Regions from separate parts of the Streptomyces sp. NPDC021356 genome, predicted to be linked through region 3. Evidence: riboswitches for the same ligand, from Rfam matches in the RefSeq annotation. Region 3 holds a riboswitch; each other region holds the start of a gene.

Region 1 (9,876 bases), on a different contig from region 3:
GTCGTCGGGGGTTCCGGTTCCGACGTCTCGTCGTCCGGCTCGCTCGCCCACCGGGACAGGAGTTCCTCGAAGGCGTCCATCCCCAGCAGGAGCAGCATCATCGCGATCGGCGTGCACAGTGCCACCACAACCATGGAGCCTCCCGAGGGGAGCACCGGCGGACTCTCTTCACCCGGCCCCGCGAGCCGCACGCGGCGAGGCACTACCCAGTGTGGGGCCGAACGGGGTACCGCGCACTTCGTTCAGTTCGGGCCGGCGCCGGCCGCGGCCTGCGGCGGACCGGCGACCGCGGCCGGCCGCAGGCGGGTCCCCTCCGCGCTGCCCGGCGCGGCGGTCATGACGCCGTGCCCAGCCCCGTCCCCGGTGTCGTGGTCATGGTGCCCATCTCCGGCGCCCCCGCCGGAGCGCCGCCCGCGGTGGTGGTACGGCTGCTCCTACCCTCGGACCCCGTCGCCGGCCGCCCCGTCCGCCGTACGCGGCCGCCGCAGTGCGCGCAACGGCGCGTACACGAGCAGGGCCGCCGCGAACGCCACCGGATAGGCGAGATCGGCGCCGTGCAGGGCCCGGGCGGCCGGGCCCGTGTACAGGCCGGTGTTCATGAACGGCACGGACACGGCGAAGGCGACGACGAACGCGGTGAGCGCCGGCCACCAGGACTGCGGGCGGTCCGTCTCCTGTGACAGCTCGACGGGGCGCCCGCCGCGGGCGCGGGCCCGGGCGGCCCAGTCGACGATCACGATGGCGACGAAGGCCGGGATCCAGTACCCGACGAACAGCAGCACGTTCTGGAAGCGCGCGGTGGTGTCGGCCGCGTGCATCCACAGCACCAGCGGGAACCCGAGGACCGCGGCGAGGGCGGCGGCCGGCGGCCGGGGCAGGCGTACGCCCATGGTCTGCAGGGCCAGCGACCCGCTGTAGTCGTTCATGGCGTTGCTGCACAGGGCCGAGAGCGCGATCGCCAGGAGCCCGAACGCGCCGAGCGCGCCCCCGCCGAGCAGCGTGTCGACGCCGTGGGCGGTCTGGTCGGTGAACTCGGCGGCGCCCCACAGGCCGAGCGCCTGCACCGCCACGAAGGACAGGCCGATGCCGAGCAGCGTGCACCAGAACATGCGCGGACGCGATGCCGTGCGGGGCAGGTAGCGGCTGAAGTCACTGGCGTAGGGGGCCCAGGACAGGGCGAGGCTCAGCGCGACGGTGCAGGTCAGGGCGAACGCCCCGGCCCGGTCGGCGCCGTGCACGGTGGCGGTCGCGGCCGGGTGGGCGCCGTGGACGAGCTTGGCGGCGAGGACGGCGAAGGCCGCGGCGAGCGCGAAGGTCATCACCGTCTGCAGCCGGTGGATCACCTCGTAGCCGAGCACACCCAGCGCGCCCTGGCCCGCCATCATCACCAGGACGCCCGCCCAGAACGGCCAGCCGCACAACTGGGCCAGCGCCTCCCCGCCGAACAGGCCGATCAGCGCGTCCCAGGCGATCGACGACAGCCACTGCAACACGCCCGGCACGGTGACGGCCCGGCCGAACGCCAGCCGGGCCAGGGGCATCTGCGCCGCCCCGGTCCGGCTTCCCCAGGTGCCCAGGTAGGCGGTGGGCACCGCGCCCAGCACGGTGCCGAGCACGACGGCGGCCAGGGCGGTGGTGAAGTCGAGCCCGAGCGTGGCACCCACGGTGCCGCTGAACACGCCGGTCATGGTCAGGTTGGGGGCGAACCAGACGGTGAACAGCCGCCCCGGGCCGCCGTAGCGGGTGTCCTCGGGCACCGGCGTGATCCCGCGTGCCTCCATCCGCAGATCACCGGGGGCCGTCGGCATCCGTCCGTCGAAGACGTGCCGCGGGCCGGCGGCGGCCGGCTCGGTGCGGGCATGCGGCAATGACATGTGACATCCCTCCGCCAGTCCTAACTGGTTCAGGTTCGACGGGTGTGATCTCAGCCCCGCGCAGGGGCACCCCGTGTCCAGGTACGGCCGCCAGGATAGCCCGGCCCGGTGTCAGGCCTCGCCGGGGTGGTCCCCGTCGAGCGCCAGCACGGCGAAGGTGGCCAGCCAGTGGTCGGTGGTGAAGTCGCCGCGCTCCACCGCGGGCAGGCCTGCCGCGAGGTGCGCCCTTGCCGCCTCGGCCAGGCGGGTGCGGACCGGACCGTCCGGCAGCGCCCCGGCGATCGAACGCAGCGCGGCGGCCCTGCTGAGGGCCAGGCCGAGCAGGTGGCCGATCTGCGGATCGGCGTGGTCGGAGACCACCGGCACGTCCAGCGACGGGCAGGACGCGCCCGAGCGCAGGGCGGGCAGGAACCGGTCGAGCCAGGAGGCGAACGCCTCCGGGGCGAGCACCCGGCGCATCGCGTCGGCCTCGGTCAGCGCGGGCGACAGGAAGTCCTGGCCCGACGGCTCCCAGTGGGCGGGAGCGTCGTGGTCGTCGGCGAACCAGGCCAGCAGACGTTCCCGTACGGCGTCGGCGGTCGGGGCGGACAGTTCCCCGGAGTCCAGGAGCAGACCGAGCGCGAAGGCGCTGTTGGGATGGTTGCCGTGGCGCACGGGATAGGTGGCCTTCGGGAGCCAGTCGGCGAGCAGCCGCTCGACGGCGGCGACGCCCGGTGCCAGGGCCTCGGCCCAGCGCGCGCCCGCCGCCCCCGAGTACGCCCGGCACTCGGCGGCCAGCGCCACCAGCCAGGCCCAGCCGTACGGCCGCTCGAAGGAGGGCCGGTCCAGGAGGTAGGCGGCTTCGGCGGCGATGTTCCGCGCGGTGAGGTGCCGGTCGAGCACGTTCACGTAGGGCGCGGTCTCGGCGAGCGCGGGTGTGCCGCCGTGTCGGCGCAGCACGCGCACGAGCAGCCAGTGCATGTGGACCGAGGAGTGCCAGTCGTAGGCGCCGTAGAAGGCCGGATGGAGGCTGTTCGGCCGCGTGTCCTCGGCGGCGGAGGTGACCAGGTGGGCGGGGAAGTTGGGGTACTCGCGGGTGATGTTGGCGAGGGCGAGCCGGGCGAAGGGCGTCGCGTAGGAGGTGAGCGGCATCAGTGGGTGGCCCCCTCGGTGATCTTCAGGTCCTGCTCCGTGGGCGTGCCGGCGGCGGCGACCAGCAGGGCGCGCAGCCCGCGGGCCACGGTGGCGGGCTCCAGGGCCGGGGCGGTGCCGTCGGTGACCTGCTCGGGCGCCCAGGGGACATGTACGAAACCGCCGCGGACGTGCGGGAACTCGGTGGCGATGAGGTGGCCGAGGCCGTACGCGACGTGGTTGCAGACGAACGTGCCCGCGGTGTGGGAGACGGCGGCCGGGACCCCGGCCCCGCGCACGGCGGCGACGCAGGCCTTGACGGGGAGGGAGGAGAAGTAGGCGGCGGGGCCGCCGGGGACGACCGGTTCGTCGACGGGCTGGGCTCCGGCGTTGTCGGGGATGCGTGCGTCGTCGATGTTGATGGCGACGCGTTCGACGGTGACGGCGGGCCGCCCGCCCGCCTGGCCCAGGCAGAGGACCAGCTCGGGGGCCGCCGCGCGGACGGCGTCCCGCAGCGCGTCCAGCGAGGTGGCGAAGACGCAGGGCAGTTCGGCGGCGGTGACCGTGAGTCCGGCGGGCGGTTCGGCGGCCAGGAGGCGGGCCGCCTGCCAGGACGGGTTCACGCTCTCGCCGCCGAAGGGGGCGAAGCCGGTGACGAGCACACGGGTCATGGGACTTCCTTCACGGGAACGACGGTGGGGCGGGCCGGGGCGGGCGGCGCGGGCCGGGTGGCTCAGAAGGCGAAGACCGCCATGATCACGGTGCAGCAGACCAGGAGCGGCAGCGCCGTCGGGATCTGCGCCTTGATCGGCCCGTACTGGTCCTTCAGTTCGAGCAGGGTGGCCGGGACGATGTTGAAGTTGGCGGCCATCGGCGTGCAGAGCGTGCCGGCGAAACCGGCCAGCATGCCGATCGCGAGGACGGCGGCCTCGTTGCCGTGCATCTGCTCGATGAGGATGGGCCAGCCGATCGCCGCCGTCATGACCGGGAAAGCGGCGAACGCGTTGCCCATGATCACGGTGAACAGGAACATGCCCAGGCAGTAGGCGATCACGGCGAGGTACTTCGAGTTGTCCGGCAGCACGTCGTTCACGATCTTGCCGACCTGGGTGCCGACGCCGGCCAGCGCGAAGATCGACCCGAGCACGGCGAGGAGCTGGGGCAGCAGCAGCGCGGAACCCATCGCCTCCAGCATGGAGCGGCCGGAGTGCAGCGGCACGGAGAGCTTCTTCTCGCCGGTGACCAGCATGCCGACGACGAGGGCGACGACGCATCCGACGCCGAGGCCGAGCAGCGTGGCCTTGCCCTTCTCGAACAGGCCGGAGTCGTCGAGCACGGAGGCGCAGACGATCGCGACCACCGGGATCGTCAGGGCGGGGATGAAGATCCTGCTGCCGAGCCGGGAGGCGGAGGCCTCGCGCTGCTCGGCGGTGGTGGTCACCGGCACGCCCTTGCCGAGGAAGTTGAACCCGGCGAGCACGATCAGGACGAGGACCGCCACCCCGAGCGGTTCGGCGGGCAGGGTCCAGCCGCCGTCGCCCGACTCGGCGTTCGCCACCCCGGTCCCGTAGGGGAAGGTGAGTCCGAGCAGGCCCCAGAACGCCGCGGACGTCCACCGCTTCGGGTTGCTGCGGTCGGCCGCCATCTGCACGGCCATGACGACGAAGACGAGGCCCACCAGCCAGTAGAGCCATTCGACCTTGATCACTTGGCGGTTCCCTTCGGCAGCGGCAGGTCGTGTTCCGCGGCGGCGAGTGCCATCTCGCGTTCCAGCTGCCGGTCCAGGAGCAGCAGGCGGGCCCCGTGGATGAGGAAGGCGCAGACGGCGAGCGGTATCGCCCACAGCGCCAGCTGGGTCGGTTCGAGTTCCTGGTGGTACGTCGAGTTCACGAAACCGGTGATCAGCAGGATCGAGCCGATCGCGATGAAGCAGTCCTCGCCGAAGAAGACACCGACGGTGTCGGCCGAGGCGGCGTAGGAGCGAACCTTCTCGCGCAGGCGCTCCGGCAGCGCCGCGCCCGTCGTGCGTTCGGCCGCGGCCTCCGCCATGGGCGCGACGAGCGGCCGTACGGTCTGCGCGGGACCGCCGATGCTGTTGAGGCCGAAGGCCGCCGTGACCTGCCGGACCAGCAGGTAGACGGTGAGGAAGCGGCCGGCGCTGAGACTGCCGAGCCGGCCGATGAGGTTGCGGGCCTGTTCACGCAGGCCGTAGCGCTCCAGGAGGCCGATCACGGGGAGCACGATGGCGAAGACGGTGACCGAGCGGCTGTCGGCGAAGGACCGGCCGAAGGCCGCGAGGACCTCCAGCGGGTTCATCCTGCCGAGCAGTCCGGTGACGATCCCGGCGACGCCCACGACGAGGACGGGGTTGCGGCGCGTGACGAATCCGAGGATCACCACGACCACACCGAGGAGAACGATCATGCGCGGCCTTCTTCAGGCATGGGGGACAGGGCGCCACGCGGATCCGGGGCTGCCGGAACCCATGGGGATGCACGGACCCTAGGCGATCGTTGAACGATCGAACAAGGGGCAGATTCACGTCGCCGTCATGCGGCAGCCACGGCACCCCCTTGTCGGATCGTTCAACAATCGTCTACTTTCAAGGTGTGATCGATCTCAACGCGGACCTCGGTGAAGGCTTCGGACGCTGGACCCTCACCGACGACGACGCCCTCCTGTCGGTCGTCACCAGCGCCAACGTCGCCTGCGGCTTCCACGCCGGCGACCCCTCGGTGATGCGCCGCGTCTGCGACCTCGCCGCCGAGCGCGGAGTACGGATCGGGGCCCAGGTGTCCTACCGTGACCTGGCCGGCTTCGGACGGCGTGCCATGGACGTGCCCGGCGAGGAACTGGCGGCCGAGACGGCCTACCAGATCGGGGCACTGCGCGTCTTCGCCCAGGCAGCCGGAACCGACGTGGCGTACGTCAAACCGCACGGCGCGCTCTACAACCGTACCGTCCACGACGCCGACCAGGCCGCCGCCGTCGTGGCCGGAGTGAGCCTCGCGGGCGGCGGCCTGCCCGTGCTCGGCCTGCCCGGATCACACCTGCTCGCCGCCGCCGAGGCGGCCGGGCTCACCGCCGTGCCCGAGGCCTTCGCCGACCGCGCCTACACCCCCGAGGGCACGCTCGTGCCGCGTCGTCTGGCGAATTCCGTCATCACCGACGAGGACGCGGTGGTGCGACGCGCCCTGGCCTTCGCGGTGGACGGCGCGGTCCAGGCCGTGGACGGCACGACCGTCACGGTCGCCGCACGGTCCCTGTGCGTGCACGGCGACACCCCGGGCGCCGCCCTCATCGCGGCCCGGGTCCGCGCCGCTCTGGAGGCCGCCGGCGTCGAGGTCGGGTCCTTCGCATGACCGGCGAGCAGCCCCTGACCGTGCGGACCGCCGGGCCCCACGCGCTCCTCGTCGACCTGCCCGACTCCGAACGGACCGCCGCCTTCCACGCCGAACTCCTGCGCCGGCGCGCGGCCGGAACCCTGCTGCCCGTCGAGGAGATCGTGCCGGGAGCGCGGACCGTGCTCCTGGACGGCGTACCGGACCCGCGGGCGCTGGCCCGCCGCCTGGCCCACTGGGACGTGCCCGCGCGGGCCGCGGACGACGGGGGCGTGGTGGAGATCCCCGTGCGCTACGACGGGCCCGACCTCGCCGACGTTGCCGCGCTGTGGGGGATCGGCGCCCACGAGGTCGCCGCCCGGCACTCCTCCTGCACCTACCGCGTCGCCTTCTGCGGATTCGCCCCCGGCTTCGGCTACCTCACCGGACTGCCCGCCGCCCTGCACGTGCCGCGCCGCGACACGCCCCGCACCCGGGTCCCGGCCGGCGCCGTCGGACTCGCCGGCCCCTACACCGCGGTGTACCCGAGGGCCACGCCCGGCGGCTGGCAGCTGATCGGCACCATGCCGGACCCCGCCCGGCTGTGGGACCTCGCACGGGACGAACCGGCGCTCCTCACCCCGGGCACCCGGGTGCGGTTCGTCACCGAGGACCGCGTCACAGACGACTGCGTCACCGAGGACTGTGCCACCGAGGACGAGGCGGCATGAGCACCGAGATCACCGTCGTACGCCCCGGAGCCCTCACCACAGTGCAGGACTCCGGCCGGCGCGGCCACGCCCACCTGGGAGTCCCGCGCTCCGGCGCACTGGACGCGCCCGCCATGGCACTCGCCAACCGGCTGCTCGGCAACGACCCCGACGCCGCCGTCCTGGAGACCACGGTGACCGGCTGCGCCCTGCGCCCCGACCACCATGTCACCGTCGTGGTCGGCGGCGCCCCCTGCCCGGTGACGGTCGACGGCCGGCCCGCCGCCTGGGGCACACCGGTGCACGTGCCCGCGGGCGCGGTCCTCGACGCGGGCACCGTCACGGCGGGCGTGCGCTCGTACGTGGCCGTCGCCGGCGGCATCGCCGTGGAGCCGGTCCTCGGCAGCCGCTCGACGGACCTGCTCTCAGGGCTCGGCCCGGCGCCCCTGCGCGCCGGAGACGTCCTCCCCCTCGGCGCCCCGGCCGGACGGACGGCGCCGTCCGGTACCGCCCCCTGGCCCGCGCCCCCCGCGGAACTGGTCCTGCCGCTGCGGCCGGGTCCCCGCGACGACTGGTTCACCGCCGCGGCACGGCGCACCCTCTTCTCGGCGACGTACCGCGTCTCCCCGCACAGCAACCGTGTCGGCCTGCGCACCGAGGGGCCTGCGCTCGAACGGGCGAGAGGCGGCGAACTGCCCAGCGAGGGCATGGTGCTCGGTGCGGTGCAGGTTCCGCCCGACGGCCGCCCGGTCGTCTTCCTGAACGACCATCCGACGACGGGCGGCTACCCCGTCATCGGAGTCGTCACGGACCGCGGCCTGGCGTCCGCCGCCCAGGCGCCGACCGGAACGCCGATCCGTTTCACCCCGGGGTGAGGGACTGACTCAGGTTCACCTCGGGGCAAGGGACTGACTCAGGTCCCCCAGGGGTGAGGGACTGGCGCTCACACCGGGACGACGGTCCGAGACGCGGCACGGAACAGGACGCGGCGGAGCCATGACGTTCGGCCGGACCCGAGGGCCGCGCCCGGCGGTTCATGAGAAGCCCGGTCGCTCGTCGACCTCGTCCGGCGCACGGCGCCGGACGAGGTCGGGCGGAGGGTGGCCAGGCCCGCCGGGGCATTGGCCGCACCGAGCCGGAGCGGAGCGCGCAGCCCGCTCCGGGCGCTGCCCGGCGTACGGTCGAGCACACCGAACCCCACGCACTCTCCGCGCACCGCAAGATCGCGTGGACGGAACGGCAATCCCGCGCATCCCCGAACCGCCGCGCCCGCTCTAGCGTGACGGAATGCCGTATCACTTCCGCGTCACCGCACGCTCGCAGGCCAGGCCCGAGACCGTCTACTCCGCCCTCGTCCGCGCGGCGACCTGGCCCGCGTGGTCGCCGATCGACTCCGCCGAGATCGAGGGCGGCGGCGACCCCGCGCAGCGCCAGGACGTCGGTGACACACGGATCTTCCGGACCGGCCGGGCCCTCTCGCACGAACGCATCGTCGAACTGGTCACCGACCGGCGCTTCGTCTACGAGAACACGAGCGGCCCGTTCCGCTCCTACCGGGGGACCGTCGACCTCACCGACGCGCCGCACGGCGGAACCGACATCACCTGGGCCGCCGCGTTCGAACCGAAGCTGCCCGGCTCGGGGCGGCTGTGGCAGTGGTACCTGACCCGCTTCATGCGGCGGATGGCCGACGGCCTGGCCGGCTACGCCGACACGGCCTCCGACGGCGACCCGGTCCGCTGAGAGCGGCCGCCGAGGCCCGCCGCCGGGTCACCCGCATGGCGAGCCCACGGCCGTGGCCGCCCCCGTGGCCGCCCCGCACCCGCCCGTGTGGACGGCCGCCGGCCGACGAGCGCCGCCCGCCCGGCGCCGAAGGCGCCGCGTACGGCTCAGGCGCGGACGGTGACGGTCGCGAGGAAGCGGAGCAGGGTGTCCGCGACCGCTTCCGGGGCCTCCAGCGGCAGCAGGTGCCCGACATCGGGGACGACGGTCATGGTCGCGTGCGGCACGGAGGGCAGCAGGCACTCGCGCAGCACACGGGGCGGCTCGACCCTGTCGTGCTCCCCGGCCAGCACGGCCACCGGAGCCTCGATGCGCCGGGCCTGCGCGGTGATGTCCTCGGCGATCCCGTGCAGCGGCCACTGCGTGCGGGCGTCGCCCGAGGCGGCGAGGCTGTCCCGGACCACATCGTCCCGCGTCTGTCGCGGCAGGGCTACGGCGGTCAGCACATGGTCCAGGGCCTGGCCGACCGTCTCCGGTGAGTCGTAGGCGTGGGACAGGCCCTGCCGGTACTCCTCCGTCACGGCGGCGGCCGGCAGCGGGGGAGCGGGCGCGACCAGGACCAGCCCGGCCAGCCTTGAGGGCCGCCGGGCCGCGACCAGTTGAGCGACCTTCCCGCCCATCGAGTGACCGACGAGGACGAAGGGACCCGCGACGCACTCCTCGACCACCCGGAGCAGGTCGTCGGCGAGCCGGCCGAGGTGGTACGGACCCGGCAGCTCACGCGAAGCGCCCCAGCCGCGCTGGTCGAAGCGGACCGTCGCCTGCTCGGGGGGCAGATGCCGGACGACCTCGTCCCACGTGGCCGCCGAGCCACCCCAGTAGTGCGTGAACACCAGGGCGGTCCCGCCGTCACCGCCCCCGGTCCGCACCTTCAGGGAGCCGCCCGCCACGGCCACGGTCTTTGTAGTATTCGACATCTTCGCGTCTGTCCTCCATGTCGCGGCAGACCGGGCTGTCCCGTGGGACATACGCCCCGTGGGCCGACCGGCCTGCCTGTGGTCACGCGAACGACGCTACGTCGGCGGACCGAACCGCCTTGCTGGAAAGAGACCGACCTCTTGTGGAAAACGGACACCCTGC
Region 2 (9,876 bases), on a different contig from region 3:
GCCCGGGGTTTCAACCGGGCACACGCGGCCAGACGCAAGGGCATGTCCCCTCGATATCGCACGGGTTCCGGCTCCGCCGGTACGGTCATCGCGGTGGTCGCCGACATCATGGCCGTCATCCTCGGACTGTGGATCCTGATGTACCTGTTGGACGCGAACCGGGCCAACGACCTGGTGCGGTTCGTCCATCACGCGGCCGACTGGCTCGCCGGCTGGTCCCGTGACCTGTTCACCTTCGACGCGGCCTGGGCACGGGTGGTCGCGGGCTACGGCCTGGCCGCCGTCGTGTACCTCTTCGTCGGCCACGCCATCGCCAACCGCATCCACCGGGGCTGACGACCGGACGGACGAAGGGCCGCCGGTCCTCGGTCGCGGCGGTCCGGCTCCGGCGTCAGTCGCTGCGGTCCGGCTCCGGCGTCAGCCGCAGCAGTCCGGCTCCGGCGTCAGCCGCAGCAGTCCGGCTCCGGCGTCAGCCGCAGCAGTCCGGCTCCAGCCCCCTGGGCAGGCCCTCCTGCGCGAAGACCGTGCAGGTGGCCTCGTGGCCGCCGAGCGCGGCGACCGCGAGGAGCAGGGACCCGGCGGTCCACGTGGTCAGCTCGCGCGGCCATATGGCGTCGTCCTCGAAGACGTAGCCCGTCCAGTACAGGCCGCTCTCCGCGTCGCGCAGGTGCTGGATGGACTTCAGGACGTCGAGCGCGCGGTCGGACTCGCCCACCGCCCACAGGGTGAGGGCGAGTTCGGCCGACTCGCCGCCGGTCACCCACGGGTTGGGCACCACGCAGCGCACCCCGAGGCCGGGCACGACGAAGCGGTCCCAGTCCGCCTCGATGCGCGCCTTGGCCTCCACGCCGGTCACGGCGCCGCCCAGCACCGGGTAGTACCAGTCCATCGAGTAGCGGTCCTTGTCCAGGAACCGCTCCGGGTGCCTGCGGATCGCGTGCCGCAGCGCGCCGGCCGCCAGCTCCCAGTCGGGCTGCGGCTCCTCGCGCTGCTCGGCGATGGCGAGGGCGCAGCACAGCGCGTGGTGGACGGAGGAGGAGCCGGTCAGCAGCGCGTCCGTGGCCCCCGTCCCGTCGTCCTCGCGCTTCCAGCCGATCTGTCCGCCGGGCTGCTGCAGGCGCAGCACGAACTCGACGGCGGCGTAGACGACGGGCCACATGCGGTCGAGGAAGGTGTCGTCGCCGGTGGACAGGTAGTGGTGCCAGACGCCGACGGCCACGTAGGCGACGAAGTTGGTCTCCCGGCCGCGGTCGGTGACGTGGTCGTGGGCGCCGTCGGCGTAGGCGGCGTGCCAGGAGCCGTCGCCCAACTGGTGCCGGGCCAGCCACTCGTAGGCGCGTGCGGCGGCCTCGTGCTCGCCCGCCGCGTCCAGCGCCATCGCCGCCTCGGTGTGGTCCCACGGGTCGAGGTGGTGGCCGCGGAACCACGGGATGGCGCCGTCCTCACGCTGGGCGGCGAGGATGCCGTCCACGGTCGCGGCGGCCTGCTCGGCGGTGAGGACCCCGGGCAGGACGAGGTGTTCTGTCCGGGGCGTGGTCACTTGGCGTCCGCCCGGGGCAGGTGCGGCTTGGTCGCGTACGCCACGAAGCTCTTGCCGATCAGCGGGTTCAGCGCCTGCTCGGCGACCCGGGTGGCCAGCGGTTTCTTCATGATGTCCCAGACCAGCAGCTTGTGGTACGCCTTGACCGGGAGCGCCTGGTCGTTGTCGACGCCGAAGGCGCACTTCAGCCACCAGTACGGCGAGTGCAGCGCGTGCGCGTGGTGCGTGCCGTACGGCTTCAGGCCCGCCTCGCGGATCCTGGCGAGCAGTTCGTCCGCCTTGTAGATGCGGATGTGGCCGCCCTCGACCTCGTGGTAGGCGTCGGACAGGGACCAGCAGACCTTCTCGGGCCCGTAGCGCGGCACGGTGATCGCGATCCGGCCGCCCGGCCTGAGGACGCGGACCATCTCGGCGAGGACGCCCTTGTCGTCGGGGATGTGCTCCATCACCTCGGAGATGATGACCACGTCGAAGGACTCGTCGGGGAAGGGCAGCGCGAGGGCGTCGCCCTCCATGGCGGTGGCGGTGGCGCCGGCGGGGGCCTCCCCGGCCTCCTTCATCGCCGCGAACCACTTGGCGACCTCGCGGATCTCCTCGCCGTTCTGGTCCAGGGCCACCACCTGCGCGCCGCGCCGGTAGCACTCGAACGCGTGCCGGCCCCCGCCGCAGCCGAGGTCCAGGACGCGGTCGCCCGGGGCGAGCGGGAACCGGGAGAAGTCGACGGTCAGCACGTGGCCCTGCTTTCGTATGCGTCTGCTGCTGGTGCGTCCGGTGCCGCCGCCGCTGGTGCGTCGTGGGCGGCGGCGGGCGCGGAGCGGTACGGGGACGGGGACCTGGGCGCGGGGCGGGCGGCGCCCTCGATGGCCTCGCGGTAGCGGGCCACCGTGCCCTCGGCGGCCCGGGCCCAGGTGAAGTGGCGCAGCACGCGCTCGCGTCCGGCCCGGCCGAGCCGGTCCCGCAGCGCGGGGTCCCCCAGCAGCCGGGTCAGGGCGGCGGCCAGCTCGCCCGCGTCGCCCGGCGGCACCGCCAGGCAGGTCTCCCCGTCCCGCCCGGCGACCTCGGGGATGGCGCCGCCGGTCGTGGCGACCAGCGGTGTTCCCGTGGCCATCGCCTCGGCGGCCGGCAGCGAGAAGCCCTCGTAGAGCGACGGCACGCAGGCGACCTCGGCCGAGCGGACCAGGTCGACCAGTTCGGCGTCCGAGATGCCCTTGACGAACTCGACGGCGTCCTTCAGGCCGTAGCGCTCGACGGCCTGGGCGACCGGCCCCTCGGCGGGCTGCTTGCCGACGACGACCAGGTGCGCGCTGGGGTGTTCCGCGCGGACCTTCGCCAGTGCCTCCACGAGGAAGACGAGGCCCTTGAGGGGTACGTCCGCGCTGGAGGTGGTCACGATCCGGCCCGGCACCTGCGGCACGGACGGGTCGGGCGAGAACAGGTCGGTGTCGGCGCCGATGTGGACGACGTGGATGCGGTCGGGGCGTACGCCGAGGTGGTCGACGATCTCCTGCCGGGACGTGCCGGAGACGGTGAGCAGGGACGGCAGGCGGCGCGCGACCCGCTTCTGCATCCGGGTGAAGGCGTACCAGCGCCGCACCGACCACTGCCGCTGGCGGGTCGTCGCGGCGTCCAGCTCCAGCTGCCGGTCCACGGTGATGGGGTGGTGGACGGTGGTGACCAGGGGGGCGCCGACGTCGCCGAGGAGGCCGTAGCCGAGGGTCTGGTTGTCGTGGACGACGTCGAACTCGCCGCGGCGGGCGCGCAGGTGGCGGCGGGCGCGCAGCGAGAAGGTCAGCGGCTCGGGGAAGCCGCCGGTCCACATGGTGGCGACCTCCAGCGCGTCGATCCAGTCGCGGTACTCGCCGCGCTTCGGAGTGCGGAAGGGATCGGGCTGGCGGTAGAGGTCGAGGCTGGGCAGTTCGGTCAGGCGCAGCGTGCCGGCGTGGTCGTCGTCCTCGTCGAGGACGGGGTACGGCTGGGCGCCGATGACCTCGACGCGGTGGCCGAGGCGGGCCAGTTCGCGCGAGAGGTGGCGTACGTAGACGCCCTGGCCGCCGCAGAACGGGTTCCCCTTGTAGGTGAGGAGCGCGATCCTGAGCGCTCGGCCGCCGTCCTGGGCGGGGTCCGCCGGGGACCCGGCCCAACTGGCCTCAGCGGTCACTTAGGGCCCCCTTCTGACTGCACCGTCCCGCGAGATTACGCCGGGACGCTAATCTAGAACAAGTTTCAGACTTGATCGTCTTGATCGTTCAGGAGGCTCCGAATCTACCGGCAGGTAGCCGCGCTGTGAGCCGGGGAGCGGGTGATTCGCGCCACGGCTCGGGCCATGGCCCCGGGCCGCGCGCTGCCCGGTCCGGCCGCGGCCGTGCGCTCCCCCGGCCGGAGTCCTGCCACGCCGTCCGATCCCCCGCCCTCGACCGACTGCCACGGAGCGCGACCCATGCCTGCGCAAGCCAGTACCTCCCGGTCGGACGCGCCGCCGCTCACCGAGCGGCAGGAGGCGCGCCGCCGCCGCATCCTGCGCGCGAGCGCGCAGCTGGCCTGCCGGGGCGGCTTCGACGCGGTGCAGATGCGAGAGGTGGCGGAGTCCTCGCAGGTGGCGCTCGGCACGCTGTACCGGTACTTCCCGTCCAAGGTGCACCTGCTGGTCGCCACGATGCGGGACCAGCTGGAGCGGCTGCACGGCACGCTGCGCAAGCGGCCACCGGCCGGTGACAGCGCGGCCGAGCGGGTGGCGGAGACGCTGATGCGCGCGTTCTTCGCGCTCCAGCGCGAGCCCGAGCTGGCGGACGCGATGGTGCGCGCCCTGACCTTCGCGGACCGCAGTGCGAGCCCCGAGGTCGACCAGGTCTCCCGGCAGACCACGACGATCATCCTGGACGCGATGGGCCGGGACGACCCGGGTCCGGAGCAGCTCGCCGTGGTCCGGGTCGTCGAGCACACCTGGCTCTCGGCCCTGATCACCTGGCTCTCGGGCCGCGCGTCCATCGCGCAGGTCCAGGTCGACATCGAGACGGTGTGCCGGCTGATCGACCTGACCGAGGGCGAGCGCGAATAGCCGGTATGCCGATGTATGCCGATCAGTCGGATTTTCCCGGCTTCAGGTATTGCGTCAGGCTGTGCGCGTTCTATCCTGGAAGTGCCTACGAGGCGAGTGAGGGAGTCCGACCGGAGTAGCCGACTTCCGCGAGACGCTACGGCATCCGCTGGGGCCGACGTCGACGGTAGGGCTGAGAGGCCGGAAGGTTCGCAGCAGAACCGGAAGGCGACCCCCATCACCTGATCCGGACCATACCGGCGAAGGGAACCCGTCTCGTAGGTTTTTCGCGCGCCCGCGCCCATGCGCGGCTGCTATGCAGGGCCCATGGACATGGCCCCTCTTGAGCGCCTCCGCGCCGAACGCGCCTGCGAACGACTGATCGTCGACTTCGTCCACCGCCTGGACCTGGGCGATCCGGCCTCCGTGGCCGAGCTGTTCGTCCCGGACGGGGTGTGGCAGTGGCCGCCGCCCGGGGACGGCAGGCGGGTGGAGGGGCGTGACGCCCTGCGGACGTACTTCGGCTCCCGCCCGGCGGGCCGGCTCTCGCGCCGCGTGATGTCCAACGTCCTCGTCACGGTGGCCTCCGCGGACACGGCGACGGCCACCTCGTACTTCACCACCTACCGCGTCGACGGCCACAGCGCCGCCCGCGGCATGGTGCCGCCCGGCCCGCCCGTCCAGGTCGGTGACTACGCCGACGTCTTCCGCCGGACCGGCGACGGTGAGTGGCTGCTGGTCTCCCGGACCCTGCGCCTGCCGTTCGGCGGACCCACCCCGGGTCTGTAGCCACAGCGCCCGGGCCCGTAGCCCCAGCGCCCGCCGGCCCGTGGCCGCAGGCCCCCACGGCCACCCCGTGGCCGCCGCCGGCCGGGCCGGTAGAGTGGCCCGGTCGTTTCACGCCTGTCCGGGGGGAAGCCGGTGCGAATCCGGCGCTGACCCGCAACCGTAGACCGCCCACGTGGCGGCGAGCCGGAATGCCCCGGGCGCGCGCGTGAGCGGCTCGCGTACGCCGGCAGCCCGCCGCCGTACGGCACCGTCGAGGGATACGGAGCCGAGCCGCCGGGGTGTCCCGTGCTGTCCGGCTCCCCACAGGGAGAGGCTTCCGCCGATCATGAACATACGCCGCAGCGCAGCGGCCCTGGCCGCCGTCGCCGCCGTCGCCGTGATCGGTGTCCCGGCGCAGGCCGCCGTCGCCGACTCCTCCCCGTCCCCCTCCGCCTCCCCCGCGCTCCCGCCGGGGCTGTACGGAAGCACCGACCCGAAGTACGACGGCGTCTGGCGGCAGTCCCTCGCGCTGCTCGCGCAGCACACCGTGGGGGTGCGGCCCGCCGCGCGGGCCGTGGACTGGCTGGCCGGGCAGCAGTGCGCGAGCGGCGCGTTCGCGCCCTTCCGCGCCGACCCGGCGCACGGGTGCGACGCCAGGACGGCCGTCGACTCCAACAGCACGGCCGCCGCCGTCCAGGCGCTCGCCGCGCTCGGCGGCCACGACGCGGTGACCGGCAAGGCCGTCTCCTGGCTGAAGTCCGTGCAGAACAAGGACGGCGGCTGGGGGTACGCGCCCGGCGGGCCCAGCGACGCCAACTCGACCTCGGTCGTCGTCGGCGCCCTCGCCGCCGTGGGCGAGAAGCCCGCGTCCGTCGTCAAGGACGGCAAGTCCCCCTACGACGCCCTGCTGAAGCTGGCCCTGCCGTGCACGGGTGACGGTGCGGGCGCGTTCGCCTACCAGCCCGACAAGCACGGCAAGCTCGCCGCCAACGCGGACGCGACCGCCGCCGGTGTGGTCGCCGCGCTCGGTCAGGGACTGGCCGCCACGCCGCAGAGGAAGACGGGTGACGCGGCCCGCTGCACCGGCTCCGGTACCGCCACCCCGGCGCGGGCCGCCGCGGGCGGCGCCGCCTACCTCGCACACGCCGTCGCCAAGGACGGCCACCTCACCTCGGCGCTCCCCGGCGCCACCGCCCAGCCCGACTACGGCAACACCGCCGACGCGGTCGTCGCGCTCGCCGCGCAGGGCGGTGCGGGACAGGCGCGGAGGCCGCTGGAGTGGCTGAAGAAGAACGCCGGGAGCTGGGCGGCGCAGAGCGGTCCGGCCGCCTACGCCCAGCTGGTCTTCGCCGCCCACGCCACCGGCACCGACCCGCGCGCCTTCGGCGGCCTCGACCTGGTCAAGGCGCTGAACGCGACCGGCCCGGCGCCGCAGCAGGCCGCGACGGGCAGCACGAGCGGCGACGCGACGCAGAAGAGCGACAGCTCGTCCCACACCACCTGGTGGATCGTCGGCGGGGTCTGCCTGGTCGTCGTCCTCGGCGCCGCCGCCTGGCTGGGCACACGCGGCAGCCGCGCCAAGAGGCAGCAGCCGTGACACACCGCCGCCTCCGCGCCCTGCCCACGCCGACCGCCGGCTCCCCGCTGTCCGCACTGTCCGTGGTGTCCGCGCTGCTGCTGGCCGCCGTGGTCCTGCTGTCGGCGGCCGTCGCCCCGGCCCAGGCGGCCGGGTACCGCTACTGGTCCTTCTGGGACCGCGACGGCGGCAGCTGGACGTACGCCACGCAAGGGCCGTCCACGGCCCGGCCCGCCGACGGTGACGTGCAGGGCTTCCGCTTCGCGGTGAGCCAGGACTCGAAGGACGCGGCCAAGCCTCGCGGGACGGCTGACTTCGCGGCCATCTGCTCGGGCACCCCGGCACGGGGCGGTGCCAAGCGCGTCGCACTGGTCCTCGACTTCGGCGTCCAGGCCGATGCCCCCTCCGGGGAGACCCCGCCCGCGCCCCGCACGGCCTGCGCCCTCGTGCCCTCCGACGCCACCACGGCGGACGCCCTCGCGGCCGTCGCCAAGCCCCTGCGGTACGACACCAACGCGTTGCTGTGCGCGATCTCCGGATACCCGCGCCAGGGCTGCGGCGAGCAGGTCGCGGCGGACGGCGGAGCGAAGGCCACGGGCAGCAAGCCGACCCCGGACACGGCCGGCACGGCCGGCACGGCCGGCACGGCCGCCAAGAACGGCGACGGCGGCCCGTCCGTCGGCTTCATCGCGGGCGGCGCCCTGATCGTCGTCCTCGCCGGGGCGGCCCTCTGGCAGGCCCGGCGGCGCAGGAATGCGTGACGGGACCGGGACCGGTGGCGCGGGCGCCCACCGGACCGGCCCACGCGCCCACCGGACCGGCCCCCGCACCCGCCTGGCCGGTCCGCGCATCCACCGCTCCGGACCCCGTGTCCACGCGGGGGCCTGGTGGCTGTGGGCGCTGGCCCTCGGCACCGGCGCCACCCGCACCACCAACCCGCTCCTGCTCGCCCTGCTCCTCGCGGTCTCCGGCTACGTCGTGGTGACGTGCCGTCCGAACACCCCCTCGGCCCGCTCCTACAGCGCCTTCCTGCGGCTGGCGCTCGCCGTCCTGGCCGTCCGGCTGTTCTTCGCCGTGGTCCTCGGTTCGCCCATCCCCGGCACGCACGTGCTCGTCACCCTCCCGGAAGTCCCGCTGCCGCACTGGGCGCAGGGCATCCGGCTGGGCGGCCGGGTCACGGCCGAGGGACTGCTGTTCGCCCTCTACGACGGCCTGAAGCTGGCCGCGCTGCTGATCTGCGTGGGCGCCGCCAACGCGCTGGCCGCACCGGCCCGGCTGCTCAAGTCCCTGCCCGGTGCGCTGTACGAGACGGGCGTGGCCGTCGTCGTCGCGCTCACGTTCGCCCCGCACCTGGTGGCCGACGGACGCAGGCTGCGGGCCGCCCGCAGGCTGCGCGGCCGGCCCGACCGGGGCGTGCGCGGCCTGCTGCACGTGGGACTGCCGGTCCTGGAGGGCGCGTTGGAGCGTTCGGTGGCGCTCGCCGCCGCGATGGACGCCCGCGGCTACGGCCGCACCGCCGAGGTCGCGCCCGCCGTGCGCCGCACCACCGCCGCCCTCACCCTGGGCGGCCTGCTCGGGGTCTGCGCGGGAACGTACGGGCTGCTCACCGCCGAGGGCGGCAGCTACGGGCTGCCGGTGCTGCTGGCCGGGCTCGCCGCCGCGCTCGCCGGGCTCTGGCTGGGTGGCCGGCGCTCGGTGCGCACCCGCTACCGCCCCGACACCTGGAACCCGCGCTCCTGCCTGGTGGCCGGCTCGGGCGTGGCCGTGGCGGCACTGCTGACGCTGGCCGCCGCCCGCGACCCGGAGGCCCTGCACCCGGGTGGGGTGCCGCTTCTCGCCCCCACCCTGCCGGTGTGGCCCGCGGCGGCCGTGCTGCTGGGCCTGGTCCCCGCGTTCGTGGCACCCGCGGACGCCGCCTCGCGCAAGGAGACGCCGTGATCCGTTTCGAGGACGTCTCCGTGACGTACGACGGGGCCGCCGAACCCACCGTCCGCGCCGTCGACTTCGAGGTGCCCGAGGGCGAACTCGTCCTCCTCGTCGGCCCGTCCGGGGTCGGCAAGTCCACCGTGCTGGGCGCGGTGAGCGGGCTCGTGCCGCACTTCACCGGCGGCACCCTGCGCGGCCGGGTCACCGTGGCCGGCCGCGACACCCGCACCCACAAACCGCGCGAGCTGGCCGACGTCGTCGGCACGGTCGGGCAGGACCCGCTGTCCCACTTCGTCACCGACACCGTCGAGGACGAACTCGCCTACGGCATGGAGTCGCTGGGGCTCGCCCCGGCCGTCATGCGGCGCCGGGTGGAGGAGACCCTGGACCTGCTGGGCCTGGCCGGGCTGCGCGGCCGCCCGATCGCCACGCTCTCGGGCGGCCAGCAGCAGCGGGTCGCGATCGGCTCGGTGCTCACCCCGCACCCGAAGGTCCTCGTCCTGGACGAGCCGACCTCGGCGCTCGACCCGGCCGCCGCCGAGGAGGTCCTCGCCGTCCTCCAGCGGCTCGTGCACGACCTGGGCACGACGGTCCTCATGGCCGAGCACCGCCTGGAACGGGTCGTGCAGTACGCCGACCAGGTCGTCCTCCTGCCCGAGCCGGGCGCCGCCCCGCTGCTGGGCGCCCCGGCGGACGTCATGGCCGTCTCGCCGGTGTGCCCGCCGGTGGTGGAGCTGGGCCGGCTGGCGGGCTGGGCGCCGCTGCCGCTGACGGTACGGGACGCCCGGCGCCGCGCGGCGGACCTGCGCGACCGCCTGAACGGCCGCGCCCCCGCGCCCGCCCCGCTCCCGCCCACGGCACCCGGGGCATCCGGCACGCCCGGGTCACCCGGCACGTCCCGGGCGCACGGCACACCTGAGGCGTCCGGCTCCGCAGCGCCCGTCCCGGCCCGCCGGACGGGGCTCCGTACGCTCCTGCGCGGCCGCGCGACGGCGAAAGCGACGGCGACGGCGACGACGACGACAGAACCGG
Region 3 (9,876 bases):
TGGACGTCGGTGAACTGGCCCGCAGACGCCCGCACCAGCTGCGCCAGGCCGAACGGCAGCGCGTCTGCATCGCCCGCGCGCTGGCCCCCGCGCCCACCGTGCTGTTCGCCGACGAACCGACCGCCCCGCTGCACCGCGCCGACCGCGCCCACGTGCTGCGCACCCTCACCACAGCGGCCCGCTCGCACGGCATCACCGTCCTGCTGGCCACCCACGACGCTCAGACCGCGGCCCTCGCCGACCGCACGGTGGCCCTTCAGGACGGGCGGTGCGTGAAGAGCGTGCACCTGCCCCCGGCCGGCGACGGCGACACGACGGAAGGCCGGGCGGCGTGCTCGCTCTCCGTCTGACCCGCGTCGCCCACCCCGCCGTCCAGCTGCGCCGTCTGACGGTCGTCGCCGCCTCGGCGGGCACCGGCTTCCTGCTGCTGTGCAGCCTGGCCTACGCCCTCGGCCACCCGGAGGAATCCGGCGCCGCGCTGCTGCGGCTGTCCTGGTGCGTGGTACCGCTGACCGCCACGGTGTACCTCACGGTCGTCGTGGCCCGCACCGACCCCGCCACCCGGCCCCGCGCCGCGCTGTCCGCGCTCGGCCTGGGACCGGGCCGCCTGATGGCCGTCTCGGCCGCCACCACCGTCCTGTCCTGCACGGCCGGTTCCCTCCTCGCGCTGCTGCTCTTCCTGCACCTGCGCGGTGACCTCACCTGGCTGCCGTTCGACGGCGCCGCCTCGGGGTTCCTCGCCGCGGGCAGGCGGCTGCCGGTGCCGGGCGCGCTGACGCTGCTGGCGGTCGTCCCGGTGCTGGCGTCGGCGGCGGTCGCCTGGTCCCTGCGCCCGCGCGAGCCCCGGCCGGCGGTCCGCGCCGCCGGGACCGCGTCCCCCGTGCGGGACGAGGCGCCCGCCGCCGGTCCCGAGGACGCCACCGTCGAAGCAGGTCCGGGGGCCGCCGCCGAAGCCGGTTGCGAGGCCGCCCCCGTGGACGACGCCGACCCGCACCGCCCGCTGCCGCCCCGCCGGCCGCCCGCCGGTCTGCCCTGGGGAGTGGCCGTCCTGGCGGTGGGCCTCACCGTGGAGGCCTACGCGGGCCGCTCCGCCTCCCGCACGGCCCTGCCCGGCGGACTCGCCGCCGACTCCGCGCCGGTCCTCGCCGGCTGGCTGCTCACCGCCCTCGGCCTGGCCCTGGCCGGCCCCGGCCTGACCCACCTGTGCGGCCGCGTCCTGCAAGCGGTGCGCCCCGGCGCGGTACGGCTGCTGGCGGGCAGGGTGCTGATGGAGGAGGCGGGCCGCATCGGCCGGCCGCTGGGGGTCGTCTGCGCGGTTGCCTCCGGCGCGTACGCCGCGGTCGCCCTGTCCGGCGGCTCGGCACCCTCCCTCGGCCCCCTGACCGCCCTCGGCGGACTCCTCGTGGCCGGCTGCGCGGTGGCGGCCCTGCTCACCGCCGCCGTGGAGGCCCGCCAGTCCCGGTCCGCCACCATCGCCGCCCTGCGCAGGCTCGGCGCCCCCGCCACCACGCTCCGGTCCGCCGCCGCCCTGCGCGCGGGCGCCCTGCTGGCCCTGTTCGTCCCGCTGACCCTGGCGGTCGCGGGCCTCGCCGCGCTGCCCCTGGCGCGCTGAACGCCCGCACGAAAACCCGTACGAGAAAAGTTCCGCGGCACCGATGAGTTCCGGGCGCGTGTCCGGTCCACCCCATCGAACAGCACGAACGGCGGCACCGCAGAGGGAGAGACCCACCATGTCGAACAGCTACCAGCAGATGATCTTCGTGAACCTGGCGACAGAGGACGTGGCCGCGTCCAGGAAGTTCTTCACCGAGCTGGGCTACACCATCAACCCGCAGTTCTCCACCGACGACTGCGCCTGCGTCGTCATCAGCGACACGATCATCGCGATGCTCCTCGGCAAGAAGCGCTACGCGGACTTCACCGAGAAGGAGATCGCGGACTCCACCCGCACCAGCGAGGTGCTGATCTGTCTGAGCGCCGAGAGCCGCGAGAAGGTCGACGAGCTGGTCGAGAAGGCGGTCGCCGCGGGCGGCACGGTGACCGGCAAGACCCAGGACTACGGCCACATGTACGGCCGCGCCTTCGACGACCTCGACGGCCACACCTGGGAGGTCATGTGGATGGACCCGGCGGCGGTCCAGGGCTGACGGGACACAGCCGGACGGACACGGTGCGCGGGGCCCCGTAGATGCGGGAACCTGCGGGCGGTCAAGGAAGGGCAAAGCGGGCGCCCCCGCGGGACGCATGCGTCGACACCCGCTCCGGAGCGCTCGCAGACCAGCGCCCCCGGGGTGCCGGGGCGCTCCGGGGTCTTCCCCGGAGCGCCCCGGCACCCCCGCACTTGCGCATCTGTGAAGGGCACCGTGACCGTCTTGGCCATCTCCCGCCGCGCCGACGCGGCGCACGCGCCGACGGCTGACGCGCCGCTCCGCTCCCCCTCCCCTGACGCGCCCTCCGCTCGGCCTCTCGCGCGGGGCGCCGGTCAGCCCAGCACCACGATGTCGTCCGGGTCGAACGCCACGCCCGTCTCGTCCCCGACCTCGGGGGCCGACCGCAGCGGGCAGGCCGCCTCCAGCCGCGGCGCGTTTGGCGGCTGGAGGCGGACGGCGACATGGGTGCCCTTGAACGTGCGGGCGACCACCGTGCTGCGCAGGCCCTCGTCCACGGGGACGAGGCGGACACCGGCCGGCCGTACGAGGACGCTCCGGGTGCCCTGCGGGGCGCCCGCGGGCACCGGGACCTTGCCCCACGGAGTGATCGCTCTCTCGCCGTCCACCTTCGCCTCGACGACGTTCTCGAATCCGAGGAAGCGGGCCACGAAGGCGTCCGCCGGGTGCTGCCACACCTCAAGAGGCGTACCGGACTGGGCGATTCGGCCCTCGCGCATCACCACCACGCGGTCGGCGAGCGCGAACGCCTCACCCTGGTCGTGGGTGACGGCGAGGACGGTGGTGCCCAGCCGGCCGAACAGCTCGCGCAGTTCGACGACGAGGCGTTCGCGCAGCGAGCGGTCGAGCTGGCCGAGCGGTTCGTCCAGCATGAGCAGGCGGGGCCGGGGCGCCAGCGCCCGGGCCAGGGCGACACGCTGCTGCTCGCCGCCGGACAGGGCGGCGACGGCCCGTGCTCCCGCGCCCGGGAGGCCGACCAGTTCCAGCAGTTCGGCCACTCGGGCCGTCCTCTCCTGCCGGGCCGTGCCGTGCATCCGCAGCCCGAAGCCGACGTTGCCCGCCACGTCCCGCTGCGGGAACAGCTGGTGGTCCTGGAACATCAGGCCGACCTCGCGGCGGTGCACCGGCACCCCCGCCTGGTCGCGCCCGTCGAGCAGCACCCGGCCGAAGTCCAGCGGCTGCAGTCCGGCCACGGCCCGCAGCAGCGTCGACTTGCCGCTGCCGCTGGGGCCGAGCACGCACACGATCTCGTGTTCGGCGACCGCCAGGTCGACGGTGTCCAGGACGGCCCGGCCGCCGAAGCGGACGGTGGCCGCCGCAAGGCTCAGCAGCATCAGAACTCCCCCGTCCGGTCCGCACTGCGCAGTCTCTCCAGCACGAGCAGGGACACCGCGCACACCACCATGAGAATCGTCGACAGGGCCATGGCCTGGCCGTAGTTGAGGTCGCCGGGCCGGGCGAGCAGCCGGGCCACGGCCACCGGCAGGGTCGGGTTGTCGGGGCGGGCGATGAACACCGTCGCGCCGAACTCCCCGAGGGAGACGGCGAAGGCGAACCCGGCGGCGACCAGCAGTGCCCGCCGCACCAGTGGCAGGTCCACCTCCCGCCACACCCGCCACGGCGACGCCCCGAGCACGGCCGCCGCCTCCCGCAGCCGTACGTCCACCGCGCGCAGCACCGGCAGCATGGTCCGTACGACGAACGGCACGCCGACCAGGGCCTGGGCGAGGGGGACCAGGATCCAGGACTGCCTGAGGTCCAGCGGCGGCTTGTCCAGGGAGATCAGGAAACCGAAGCCGACGGTCACCGCCGACACCCCGAGCGGCAGCATCAGCAGCGCGTCGAAGCCGCGGACGAGCCGGCCGGTGTCCCGGCGGGTGAGCGCGGCGGCGGCGAGGGAGCCGATGACGACGGCGATGGCGGTCGCGGCGGCGGCGTAGGACAGCGAGGCGCCGACCGCGTGGATCGGGGCGACGAGGAAGGTGCCGCCGTCGGGGTCGGTCAGTGCACGGTAGTAGCCGAATCCGGGGGCGGTGAGCGAGCGCTGCACCAGTACGGCGAGCGGCAGCAGCAGGAGCAGGGCGATGCTCGTGAGGACGGCGGCCAGCAGCGTCCACTGCCCGGCGCCGCGCGGGCGGCGGGCGGTGCGGGAGGGGTCCACCAGTTTCAGCGCGCTCTCCCTGCGCCGTACGGTGCGGGCGTGCACGGCGAGGATCGCGCCCACCGCGAGGAACTGCACGATCGTCAGGACGGCGGCGGTGGACAGGTCGAAGAGTTCGGACGTCTGCCGGTAGATCTCCACCTCCAGGGTGGAGAAGGCGGGGCCGCCGAGGATCTGCACCACGCCGAAGGAGGTGAAGGTGAAGAGGAACACCATGAGCGCGGCGGCGGCGACCGCGGGCGCCAGGGCGGGCAGGGTGACCTTGCGCCAGGCGGTCAGCGGCGCCGCGCCGAGCATCCGCGCGGCCTCCTCCTGCCGCGGGTCGAGCTGCGACCACAGGCCGCCCACGGTCCGTACGACGACGGCGTAGTTGAAGAAGACGTGCGCGAGGAGGATGGCCCACACGGTGGTGTCCAGCCGCACCCCCCACAGTTCGTCGAGGAGTCCGCCGCGCCCGAGCAGGGCGAGGAACGCGGTGCCGGCGACGACCGTGGGCAGCACGAACGGCACGGTGACCACGGCCCGCAGGACGTGGCGTCCGGGGAAGTCGTAGCGGGCGAAGACGTACGCGCCGGGCAGGGCGATCAGCAGGGTGAGCGCCGTGGAGGCGAGCGCCTGCCAGGTGGTGAACCACAGCACGTGCCGGATGTCGGAGCGGCCGAGCACGTCCGCGATCCGCCCGATGTGCCAGGTGCCGTCGCTCTGCAGGCCGCGCCGGACGATCGCGGTCACCGGGTAGGCGAAGAACACCGCGAAGAACGCGACGGGCGCGGCCATCAGGGCGAGCCGCACCGCGTTCCCCGACCGGCGGCGCGCGCGGGTCACTTCACTGCGAGCGAGGTCCACGACCTGACCCACTGGTCACGGTTGGCGGCGATCTTGTCCGGGGCCATGGTCTGGGGGTGCTCGGCCTGCGGACCGTACTTCGCGAACTCGGCCGGCACCGCGGCCTTCTCGCGCACCGGGTAGACGAACATGTTCAGCGGCATGTCCTCCTGGAACTCCCGGCTGATCAGGAAGTCGAGGAACGCCTTGCCGCCCTTGGTGTTCTTCGCGTTGCCGAGCAGGCCGGCGTACTCGACCTGCCGGAAGCAGGTGTCCTGCACGACGCCGGTCGGCGCGGTCTTCGGCTTGGGGTCGGCGTAGATGACCTCGGCGGGCGGCGAGGAGGCGTAGGAGACGGCGAGCGGCCGGTCCCCCTTGGCCTTCCTCCCGCCGGCGGAACCGGAGAACTCCTGGTTGTAGGCCTGCTCCCAGCCGTCGACGACCTTGACGCCGTTGTCCTTCAGCTTCTTCCAGTAGCCCTGCCAGCCGGTGTCCCCGTACTTCGCGGCGGTGCCGAGCAGGAAGCCGAGGCCGGGCGAGGAGGTCGCGGCGTTCTCGGTGACGAGGAGGTTCTTGTACTGCGGCTTCAGGAGGTCGTCGAAGGAGGCGGGCGGGGCCAGCCTGTGGTCGGCGAAGTACTTCTTGTCGTAGTTGACGCAGATGTCGCCGGTGTCGACGGGGGTGACGCGGTGCTTCGCCTGGTCGACCCGGTACTGAGGCGCGACCTTGTCGGAGTCCTTCGGCTCGTACGACTGGAACAGTCCGTTGTCGAGCGCACGGGACAGCAGCGTGTTGTCGACGCCGAAGAAGACGTCGCCCTGCGGGTTGTCCTTGGTGAGGACGGCCTTGTTGACGGCCTGTCCGGCGTCGCCGTCCTTGAGCACCCTGACCTTGTAGCCGGACGTCTTCTCGAAGTCCGCGATCACGCTCTTGGAGGCGGCCCACGAGTCGTGGCTGACCAGGGTCACGGTCCTGGAGTCCGCCGCCTCGCCGCCGGAGGACCCGCACGCGGAGAGCGTGACCAGGCCGAGTCCGACCGCCGCGGCGACGAACGTCTTGCGGTGCACTGGATTTTCCTCCTGGGTGGTGGCCAGGAAGAGACGCGGCCCTGCCCGGGATCCGCGAAGGATGCCGGGCAGGGCGCAACAGCTCGAGTGATGACCGAACTTCCTACCCAGAATGACCTGGGCGAGGTTCAGAGGGTCTGCGGCCGGATGCCGCACTCTCAGCGCTGTGGCGCTCCCCTGTCGGAATGTGAAGATGCCGGGATGTGAAGTTGTGTGGGGCTCAGCGTACCGGTCGGCTGTCGGTGGGCTACCGGTCGGCTACCGCTCGGTGGCGGCGAGCTGGCCGCAGGCTCCGTCGATCTCCTGGCCGCGGGTGTCCCGGACGGTGACGGGCACGCCGTGCGCCGCGATCGCCTCGACGAACGCCTTCTCGTCCTCGGGCCGCGAGGCGGTCCACTTCGAGCCCGGCGTCGGGTTGAGCGGGATGAGGTTGACGTGCACCGGCTTGCCCTTGAGGAGGCGGCCGAGCCGGTCGCCGCGCCAGGCCTGGTCGTTGATGTCCCGGATCAGCGCGTACTCGATGGACAGCCGGCGCCCGGACCGGGCGGTGTACTCGAACCCGGCGTCCAGCACCTCCCGCACCTTCCACCGCGTGTTGACGGGCACGAGCGTGTCGCGCAGTTCGTCGTCGGGGGCGTGCAGGGAGATGGCGAGGCGGCACTTGAAGCCCTCGTCGGCGAACCGGTGGATCGCCGGGACCAGGCCCACCGTGGAGACGGTGATCCCGCGCTGGGACAGGCCGAGCCCGTCGGGCTCGGGGTCGGTCAGCGCGCGGACGGCGCCGACGACGCGGTTGTAGTTGGCCAGCGGCTCGCCCATGCCCATGAACACGATGTTGGACAGCCGTGCCGGTCCTCCCGGCACCTCGCCGTCGCGCAGGGCCCGCATGCCGTCGACGATCTGGTGCACGATCTCGGCGGTCGACAGGTTGCGGTCGAGTCCGGCCTGGCCGGTGGCGCAGAACGGGCAGTTCATGCCGCAGCCGGCCTGGGAGCTGATGCACATGGTGACCCGGTCCGGGTAGCGCATCAGCACCGACTCGACGAGCGTCCCGTCGAACAGCCGCCACAGCGTCTTGCGCGTGGTGCCCTCGTCGGTCGCAAGGTGCCTGACGACCGTCATCAGCTCGGGAAGCAGCGCCTCACGCAGCTTGGCGCGCGAGCCGGCCGGGATGTCCGTCCACTGCTCGGGATCGTGCGCGTACCGCGCGAAGTAGTGCTGCGAGAGCTGCTTGGCACGGAACGGCTTCTCGCCGATCGCGGCGACGGCCTCCTTGCGCTCGGCAGGCGAGAGATCGGCAAGGTGCCGCGGCGGCTTCTTGGCTCCGCGCGGGGCGACGAAAGTGAGTTCTCCGGGCTTGGGCATGGTGGTACCAGTGTCGCAGATCGACTTGGGTGACCTGCGGCTGTCGGCTGCTACGACTGTCGGTAGTGGTCGTTACTGGTGGCCGTTGAGCGGCCTCGGACGGCCCAGGGACGGCCCGGAACTGCGCCCGGTGCCGGTGCGTCTACCACCGCAGATCAAGAAAGAGGGGGGTGCAATGAGCCCGTGGCTGACACCCGTGCTGGGTCTTGTAGGGGCGTTCGTTGGCGCATCGTTGGCACCGTGGATGACTGCTCACCTGGCATGGAGGCGTACCCGCCGAGAGGCATTCAACAAGGCGATCTCTGCTCTTCGGACTGCCCAGGTGGCCCGCCACTTTGCGAACGGAGTCCCCGCGCACTACATCGGAGGCGACGCGGCCACGGTCGAGGACTACAACCAACGGCTAAGGGAGCGGGGCATTGACCGCTTCGTCGACTCCATGCACGAGGCCAAGGTGGCGCTGGCGGCTCTTGAGCCCTTCTACAGAGTGAGCGGTGACCTCAACAGGTGGGAGATCACGGAGCCAGATGCAGAGAGGATGCTGGCTGAGCTGATCCGGAAACGCAGGCGACTGAGGTCGGCGTAGCGGCTTCGAGCTGAGTTTTTATGGTCCAGTCAAGCGCCGGCGCGCTCGGTACTGGGGCACCAGTTTGGAAGACCGCGTATGTGGATGGCCACTGAGCTGGCGAGACGCTGACCTGCCGTTCCTGGGGTCGGTCGCTGTTGTTCCCCGTGATTCCCCGCTGTCTCTCTCTGCTGCGGGCACGCGAGGGACACGAACATCGCTCGATCCATCGAAACGCAGGCGCGGTCAGTCCCGTCGGATGTTAGAACTTCAGCATGGCACTGCCTTTCAGTAAGTCGCAGATCACCCGCCTCGGCGAGCGTCTCGTCAAGGCGAGCGAGCCGAGTGACGAGGATCTCACGGCGCTTAGTGAACTGCTTCTTGCCTACGATGACACCTTGGACTCGGCCTTGGGAGTTGTTCGGAGCCTGGGGTTTGATCCCACAAGCCGGGTGAAGAACACTGGAACGATCTTGGAGAAGCTGGCTCGGCATGGCGGGTCCTGGCTCAAGAGCATCCAGGATCTCGCTGGGATGCGGATCGTGCTGGATGGTGACAGGGCAGTCCAGGACGAGGCGGTGCGAGCAATCGCTCTAGCTTTCGATTCGGCTGAGCGCGAGACGAAGGTCATTGATCGTCGGGCGCAGCCTAGCCAGGGCTACCGGGCAGTGCACGTGATCGTGTATCCCGACGGCATCCCTGTCGAGGTCCAGGTCAGGACGCAGTGGCAGCACGAGTGGGCTGACATGTTCGAAAAGCTCGCAGACTTGATCGGCCGCGGCATTCGTTACGGTGAGCCGCCTGCGCACTGGTGGGATGCTGTGGCGCATGCGACCGATGGCAAGACGCCGAAGCAAGCGGCCGTCTTCCGCGAGCTCTACGACGCGTCGTACCGCTGGCATGAGGCTCTTGCGAAGAGTGCCGTGGCGCTCAGTGACCTCATTGACGCCCTTGAGGACGCTGAGGTCTCAGGAGTAGGCAAGACTGAGGTGCAGGAGTTGTGGGATGACGTTCGTGAAGACCTCGCCGAGTTCCGCGAGCGCATGAGCGGCATGACACCTGTCTCAGACCGAGGTGATCTTGGTAGCGTGGGCTCATGACTAACGTTCTCGTTGTGTATGACCGCTCGGCCGGTCGCTTGCTGCATGAGCAGGAGTTTGAGCACAGGCGAGAAGCGTTCATGGCACGTTTTGAGGCTGAGAGGCGCTATCGCGATCACGGGAACGTTGAGGTCGTGGTGCTGAGCGCCAAGAGCCGCGCTGACCTGCTGCGTACCCACGCTCGGTATTTTCTCAGCTTGGATGAGCTCGCCGCTCGTATGGCTTGAGTTACCATCCTCGGTTCCGCCGTCGCTTGGAGATTCTAGGCCGGTGGAGTCTCAATGCCGAGTCAAGCTGGCGGGAGTCGTCCATCGGTTGCGGAGGGCTCCCTGCGCAGTACGTGTTGGCAACTGCTGTGCAGCAACGGGCCGTGCACTGAGCCGCACCCTCCCATCTTTCTCTATCCACCGCTCTCCCCAGCTCCCATCCCGTCCGCCGTCGACCCACACACCGTGGAGCGGGCGTGGTTCAGGGGCGTCAAGGTGGAGCGCGCCCCTGTACGAACGACCTTGACGCCCCTGGGCCGCGTCTGCTCGGCTCTGCCTGGGTCGGCGGTGGACGGGATGGGAGCCCCCGCGCACGCCCCTTCGTGCCCGCGGTCGGCGACGGTGCCCCCTCCATCCCG

The links. Region 3 has a riboswitch for thiamine pyrophosphate ahead of AB0G56_RS29465 (thiamine ABC transporter substrate-binding protein). Riboswitches for the same ligand answer to the same signal wherever they lie in the genome.
Region 1: another riboswitch for thiamine pyrophosphate. It lies ahead of AB0G56_RS00060 (cytosine permease); the one in region 3 lies ahead of AB0G56_RS29465 (thiamine ABC transporter substrate-binding protein).
Region 2: another riboswitch for thiamine pyrophosphate. It lies ahead of AB0G56_RS14315 (nuclear transport factor 2 family protein); the one in region 3 lies ahead of AB0G56_RS29465 (thiamine ABC transporter substrate-binding protein).

The regions. Positions count from the first base shown of each region.
Region 1 covers NZ_JBFACU010000001.1:1,344-11,219, reverse strand. The annotation lists gene AB0G56_RS00065 (hypothetical protein) at 1-134, opposite strand, end outside; gene AB0G56_RS00060 (cytosine permease) at 435-1,874, opposite strand; TPP riboswitch at 1,864-1,958, opposite strand; gene AB0G56_RS00055 (DUF2891 domain-containing protein) at 1,986-3,005, opposite strand; gene pcp (pyroglutamyl-peptidase I) at 3,005-3,655, opposite strand; gene AB0G56_RS00045 (DUF979 domain-containing protein) at 3,718-4,692, opposite strand; gene AB0G56_RS00040 (DUF969 domain-containing protein) at 4,689-5,408, opposite strand; gene AB0G56_RS00035 (5-oxoprolinase subunit PxpA) at 5,594-6,346, shown strand; gene AB0G56_RS00030 (allophanate hydrolase subunit 1) at 6,343-7,035, shown strand; gene AB0G56_RS00025 (biotin-dependent carboxyltransferase family protein) at 7,032-7,889, shown strand; gene AB0G56_RS00020 (SRPBCC family protein) at 8,302-8,757, shown strand; gene AB0G56_RS00015 (alpha/beta hydrolase) at 8,904-9,713, opposite strand; gene AB0G56_RS00010 (AraC family transcriptional regulator) at 9,857-9,876, shown strand, end outside.
Region 2 covers NZ_JBFACU010000009.1:110,061-119,936, forward strand. The annotation lists gene AB0G56_RS14290 (hypothetical protein) at 43-336, shown strand; gene AB0G56_RS14295 (prenyltransferase/squalene oxidase repeat-containing protein) at 470-1,540, opposite strand; gene AB0G56_RS14300 (class I SAM-dependent methyltransferase) at 1,537-2,271, opposite strand; gene AB0G56_RS14305 (glycosyltransferase family 4 protein) at 2,265-3,698, opposite strand; gene AB0G56_RS14310 (TetR family transcriptional regulator) at 3,978-4,595, shown strand; TPP riboswitch at 4,684-4,860, shown strand; gene AB0G56_RS14315 (nuclear transport factor 2 family protein) at 4,902-5,363, shown strand; cobalamin riboswitch at 5,486-5,557, shown strand; gene AB0G56_RS14320 (prenyltransferase/squalene oxidase repeat-containing protein) at 5,689-6,939, shown strand; gene AB0G56_RS14325 (SCO2322 family protein) at 7,002-7,679, shown strand; gene AB0G56_RS14330 (CbiQ family ECF transporter T component) at 7,672-8,856, shown strand; gene AB0G56_RS14335 (ATP-binding cassette domain-containing protein) at 8,853-9,876, shown strand, end outside.
Region 3 covers NZ_JBFACU010000026.1:21,996-31,871, forward strand. The annotation lists gene AB0G56_RS29440 (ATP-binding cassette domain-containing protein) at 1-350, shown strand, start outside; gene AB0G56_RS29445 (hypothetical protein) at 332-1,612, shown strand; gene AB0G56_RS29450 (VOC family protein) at 1,731-2,147, shown strand; gene AB0G56_RS29455 (ABC transporter ATP-binding protein) at 2,483-3,502, opposite strand; gene AB0G56_RS29460 (iron ABC transporter permease) at 3,502-5,106, opposite strand; gene AB0G56_RS29465 (thiamine ABC transporter substrate-binding protein) at 5,151-6,221, opposite strand; TPP riboswitch at 6,304-6,410, opposite strand; gene rlmN (23S rRNA (adenine(2503)-C(2))-methyltransferase RlmN) at 6,480-7,586, opposite strand; gene AB0G56_RS29475 (hypothetical protein) at 7,597-8,172, shown strand; gene AB0G56_RS29480 (hypothetical protein) at 8,427-9,251, shown strand; gene AB0G56_RS29485 (hypothetical protein) at 9,248-9,478, shown strand.